Regions from separate parts of the Psychromonas sp. MME1 genome, predicted to be linked through region 1. Evidence: riboswitches for the same ligand, from Rfam matches in the RefSeq annotation. Region 1 holds a riboswitch; the other holds the start of a gene.
What was found. Region 1 has a riboswitch for thiamine pyrophosphate ahead of thiB (thiamine ABC transporter substrate binding subunit). Riboswitches for the same ligand answer to the same signal wherever they lie in the genome.
Positions count from the first base shown of each region.

Region 1 (3,192 bases):
CGATCCAAAAGCGATCCCAGTATTTAGATGAACAGGTATCATTAAATAACTGTATTGCGAGGTTGTCACCACGATTACTCAATGGTAATGGTCGTGAAATGCGTTGTACAAACAGTAAAATGACACTGCATAGAAGTATTTGCCATAACGCCAGTAATGCCCCTGCTTGTAAATCGAAATCAAATTTAATCGCTTGATAAATGGCTAGCTCTATTGTCGTTGATTTAGGGCCACCGCCTAATGCCATGACCGTCGCGAAACTGGTAAAGCAGAGCATAAAGACTAATCCAGCGACGTGGGGAAGTTGCTGACGCATGGTTGGCCACTCTACAATACGAAACTTCTGCCAATTAAAAAGCCCTAAATGGGCAGCTAATTTATGTTGCTGTATGGGGATAGAATGCAGTGATTGTAATAATAATCGCGTGGCAAAGGGTAAATTAAAAAACAGATGAGCCAGTAAAATGCCATTGAGCCCATAAATCGAAAACGGTAAACGTTGATCGATATGCTGTAACAGGCTTGCCAATAATCCACTATTGCCATAAATAGCTAGTATGCCAAACACCCCGACCAACACAGGCAGCACCAACGTCGTTGCAAACAATTTTAATAATAATGATTTACCAAAAAAATGACGCCGTGATAACGCATGCGAGACGGGAATAGCCAAACCGACACTCAATAGCGTTGATAAAAATGCCTGATAAAAACTAAAAGCGGTGATATGGCGGTAATAGGCATCAACAAATAAGACGCTAATATTTATATCTAAGGGATAGAATAATAATGCCGACACCGCGGTGACGATAAAAGTGAATACAAGCCCAGCAATGAAAAGGCCGGGCCATGTTTTATGGTGAATTAAAATAACAGATAACCGCTTAATTGATTAACGCATTTTGCCATTCTCGAATCCATAATTTACGGTTTTCTTCAATTGCTTCGCCAGAAAGTGATAAGGATTTAGTTGGCACCATGAGTTGACTAAACTCGCTTGGTAACGCTACGTTGGTAACCGGATACATCCAGTTGCCCGTTGCAATAACTGATTGGAATGGTTCACTGAGTATAAATGCCATAAACTGTTCAGCCAATACCGGGTTATGTGTGCTTTTCACTTTAGCTGCCACTTCGATTTGCATGTAATGCCCTTCAGCAAAATCAGCACTCACATACTGATCGTTCTGCTCGGCAATGAGATGATAGGCGGGTGATGTCGTATAGGAGAGCACCATATCGGCTTCACCATTTAAAAACATATTATAAGCTTCTGACCACCCCTTGGTTACCGTGACGGTTTTTTTCGCAAGCTTAGACCATGCAGCGGCTGCTTTATCGCCATAAATCGATTTAACCCATAGCATTAACCCTTGACCCGGTGTTGAAGTGCGTGGATCTTGATAGATAATACGCAGCTTATTTTCACTATCGACCAGCTCCGCCAAGCTTTTTGGTGGATTTTGCATTTTTTGTTTATCATAAACAAAGGCGAAGTAACCATAATCAAAGGGTACAAAGGTTTTATCTGACCAACCACCCGGTACAATCACGTCAGCACTATCGACCTGATGTTCCATTAATAGCCCTGTTTGCTTGGCTGCTGCAATTAAACTGTCATCTAACCCTAAGATAATGTCTGCCTTGCTATTCTTTCCCTCTAAACGTAACCGATTCAAAATAGAAACGCCATCATCAACGGTTACAAACTGCAATTCACAGTCACATTGCTTTTCAAATGCGCTTTTTATTTTAGGGCCGGGACCCCAATCTGAAGCAAATGAATCATAGGTATAAACAACTAATTTATCAGCGATTGCTGGCATTGCGAACAGGGTTGAAATCGCCATTAAGGCAAGTGTTTTTTTCACTATACACTCCATATATTGTGTGGAATAGATAGGGAATGAGGGAGGTCAAAAAGTCGTCACTAAGCACTCAAGGAACAGCTCATTTCCTACGCCAGTATTATCTGGATCAGGTCTACGGGTTTTATCATAAAGGATAATCTCAGCCTGTTAACAAGCCCCCCGATGAGAATCGCTATTATATACCTTAAGTCGATAAATAATAGCAATCGCGCTGATTTTATTCTGCTTTAACGTTTTAGCTGCCCAATATTTGTAATGGTAAGGATAAAATCGGGTCATTATCATTGGCAAAATAGAAGATAATGGCAATTAACCCACCCACCGTGAGTAAATACCACAATGTTGAAACGACTTGTCCATAGTTATCAAGGGGCAATAAATTTGTTTGCCAGCGACTACGCCATTCAAAGACGATTTCCAAACAGCCAATAGCTAATAGAAACCCCAGTAAAGTTAAACCAAGGCTGTAGCTGATATAAATGCCTAACCCTGCACCAACTGCACAGGCAAACACCCCTACTTTGCTATGCATTGAGAAACTAATGCTTTTTAATATATGCCCGCCGTCTAAGGGTAAAATGGGCAGCAGATTAAATAGATTGAGTAAGGCATTAAAAACGGCTAAACCTGCAAAAAAGGGGCTATCCGTTAACCAATAAACAACCACGCAGACACAGGACAAAATCAAGCCAAATGTAGGCCCCATAATGGAGATAACCACGTCTTGCCAACGCGTATTAATTTTACTATCACTGACCGCCAATCCACCAACAAAGGGGATTAAATAGATCCCCTTGGTTGGCATGGAAAAATATTTCATCGCACGAATATGACCATATTCATGAAAGACTAAACAAGCCAGTAACGCGAGTGCAAATTGAAATGAGAAAAACCAACTGTATGCAGCCAAACTCGCACCAGCTAATATCACTTTGATCATCTTTGCACTTTTAAAAAGCTTTAGCGCCAGAGAGACCATCCCAACGACACTGATTTTTTTGCTAGTATCATCGACACTAACGGGGGGTTGCTGTTCAATGTCTTTGCTGTCACGTTGCCCGCTAAGAACAACCTCATCATTAACGACTAACTGATATTTTAAAGAAGAACGGCTGCCAACTTAAATCGATATCTAAACGATAATTAATCACTTCAGTAGACGCATCACTATCTTGCACTGTTTGCTGCAATTGAAAGTGGTGACATAATAGACCTTTGTGATTTGCATTGGCCGTTACTTGAGAAACAATTTGGTCTCCCCAATAGAGTTGTTGCCAACCAGCAGGCGACGCTTCTAAGCGCAATGTTTGACCTAAATGTT
Region 1 is NZ_CP160906.1:1,287,006-1,290,197, forward strand. Features, by position in the region: gene thiP (thiamine/thiamine pyrophosphate ABC transporter permease ThiP) at 1-889, opposite strand, end outside; gene thiB (thiamine ABC transporter substrate binding subunit) at 885-1,871, opposite strand; TPP riboswitch at 1,938-2,043, opposite strand; partial or broken gene AB2N10_RS06005 (site-2 protease family protein) at 2,107-3,192, opposite strand, start outside.

Region 2 (3,192 bases), 1.1 Mb from region 1:
GAGCATGGCACAGCCATACCAACCAATTTGCGCCGCACCGATAGCCGATGTAATGTGATCGTATCCCGGTGCAATATCCGTGGTTAATGGCCCTAACGTATAAAATGGTGCTGCAAAACAATCTTTAAGCTGTTTATCCATGTTCTCTTTGATCATCTGCATGGGGACATGACCGGGGCCTTCAATCATCACCTGAACATCGTATTGCCACGCCACTTTGGTGAGTTCACCTAATATTTCTAGCTCAGAGAACTGCGCCTGATCGTTGGCATCAGCAATCGATCCGGGACGTAAGCCATCCCCGAGGGAGAGTGCCACGTCATATTGCTGGCATATTTCACAAATTTCACGGAAATGTTGGTAGGCAAAATTCTCTTTATGGTGCGATAAACACCATTTAGCCATGATCGAACCTCCGCGAGATACTATCCCAGTCACCCGTTTTGCCGTCATCGGTACAAAGCGTAATAACAGACCAGCATGAATGGTAAAGTAATCAACCCCCTGTTCGGCCTGTTCGATTAAGGTGTCACGAAACACTTCCCAAGTGAGGTTTTCAGCAATGCCATTGACCTTTTCCAACGCTTGATAAATGGGCACAGTACCAATTGGTACTGGCGCATTACGCATGATCCACTCTCGGGTTTCATGAATATTACGCCCCGTTGATAAATCCATCACCGTATCACCGCCCCAAAGCGTTGACCAAACCAATTTTTCCACTTCCTCTTCAATGGATGAAGTGACCGATGAGTTACCAATGTTGGAATTCACTTTTACGAGGAAGTTACGACCGATAATCATCGGCTCTAACTCTGGATGGTTAATGTTGGCAGGAATAATGGCGCGCCCTTCCGCAACCTCCTGACGCACAAATTCAGGGGTGATCGCCTCCTGTAGATTTGCACCAAAGCTGTATCCAGGATGCTGGAAATGTAACGCCTCACATTTCACGCGATCGCGTCCTTGATTTTCACGAATGGCAATATACTCCATTTCAGGGGTTATAATGCCCTGACGCGCATAATGCATTTGGGTAACACATTTACCTTTTTTCGCACGCAATGGTTTTGGCAAGTTTGCAAAACGCAGCTCATCTAAACTTTCATCGGCTAAGCGCGTTTGTGCGAATGTTGAGCTTAAAGAGTCGAGTTCTTCAACATCATCACGTGCTTCAATCCAACTTTTTCGTAACTTAGCAAGACCTTTATGAACATCAATAACCGTGTTTGGATCGGTATAGGGGCCAGAGGCATCATAAACGGGAATCGCTTCGTTTTTTTCATAAATGGGCTGTTCTTCACTTCCCCCTACGAAGGTATCCGCTTGCAGAATTTGTCGCATCGCCACTTTAATAGGATGGATTTTTCCATCAATATAGATTTTCTCTGAATTTGGATAGGATTCATTATTTAAATTATGAATATAATCCTGTGCGGCTTGACGAGATTCTCGACGAGATAAGTTGTTACGACTAGACGTTTTTAGATTTGAATTTACGGTGTTTGACATAGCATTCTTTACCTTAACATAAATAAAAGTTGATAAGAGTGCTTGACGAAAGATTGTGGAAAGAGTAAAAAACTGAGAATGACCCATTATTTTTTATGCTTGTTCCCTTCGTAGGTACTAACCTAATCAGGTTCCACGGATTCCACGTTAATGATAATTAAAACTAACTATCAAGATATACCCTACATAAGATGACGAGTATAGTGGTCTCAGCCCAAGGGCGCTCCGACAAGAGCCCCTAGTATAGAAGAAAATTTATAGCAGTGGAACCGTATTAGTTAATTGTATGTAAATTAAAATTTATTATTAATACGCGTTAATAAATTCATCAACTGCGCTATCTCTTCTTCCGTAAAATCAGCTGTTAACTCTTCAGTAAGTTTCTGATGTAACTGATCATGTTGCAAAAATAGATTATGCCCCTGATCACTAAGTTCGACTAGGATCGAGCGGCGATCGCTCTCATGGGCAACGCGTCGCACTAAATCAGCAGCGACGAGCTTATCCACTTGCACCGTTAATGTTCCCGTCGTCACCCCTACTTTACTCGCCAAAGTTTTCATTGGCATGGCACCGAAGATCCCTAATATTTCCACGGCATGTACCAAGGTTAAAGTGAGACCATTATCTTTTACCGTATTCGCCTCCCAAGCAGAGAGCTTTTCATAAAACTCGATAAAAGCGTGATTCAATTTTTCGGTTATTGTTTTCATCTATTTCATCTCTTGTAAACATTCATCTTGAGTACATTGGTTCACTTCAATTGTGAGATGACTCAAGCGCTCAAATTGATTGAGTAGTTCTTGATAATATTGTGTAGTAAATGGTCGGTGCGATACGATGGATATAACCGCAGCATAGTGGTCAGCACTCACAGACCAAATATGAATATCAGCAACTTCATGGTCATGATGCTCTTCTATTACCTTAATAATGGCACGTTGATACTCAGGTTCAATGCTTTTATCCAATAGTATCGGCGCTGTCTGCTTTAAAAGTCCCCATGACCAACGGGTAATAATTAATGCGCCAACGATTCCCATCAGTGGATCTAAACTATTTAAAGCAAAGTATTTACCCATCAATAATGCAGCAATCGCTAATACAGAGGTTAACGCATCCGCCATGACATGAAAATAAGCCGCGCGTAAATTATGATCCTGTCCATGATGGTGATGAGCATGATGGCTATCTGCATGTGAATGGTGCGTGTGAGTATGACCATGTGCATGATCATCCTTTAATAAAAACACACTAACGACATTGACTATCAAGCCAATAACAGCGACCCAAATAGCTTCTTGGAAATGTATTTGTTCGGGGTTAAAAAGTCGTACAGCCGATTCAACCGCCATAATCAAAGCAACTAAACCTAATGCAATCGCACTGGTAAACCCACCAAGTACACTCACCTTACCCGTACCAAAGGAGAATTGTGGGTTATTATTATGATTACGCGCATAGGCATAGGCAAACAAAGTAATTAAAAATGCAGCGGCATGCGTGCCCATATGCCAACCATCGGCCAACAGAGCCATTGAACCGTAAATGCTCCCAGCGATAATTTCTGCCACCATCGTAATAACGGTCAAGTAGAACACATACCAGGTGTTACGTTCCCCTCTATTATTGCTCGCTGAAAAATTATGTTGCTGCTGCCATTTACGGTGAGCCGCTGTT
Region 2 is NZ_CP160906.1:2,337,264-2,340,455, forward strand. Features, by position in the region: gene thiC (phosphomethylpyrimidine synthase ThiC) at 1-1,512, opposite strand, end outside; TPP riboswitch at 1,599-1,750, opposite strand; gene AB2N10_RS10690 (MarR family transcriptional regulator) at 1,806-2,225, opposite strand; gene dmeF (CDF family Co(II)/Ni(II) efflux transporter DmeF) at 2,226-3,192, opposite strand, start outside.
Region 2: it holds a riboswitch for thiamine pyrophosphate, as region 1 does, so the genes downstream of both, thiC (phosphomethylpyrimidine synthase ThiC) here and thiB (thiamine ABC transporter substrate binding subunit) in region 1, are expected to answer to the same signal.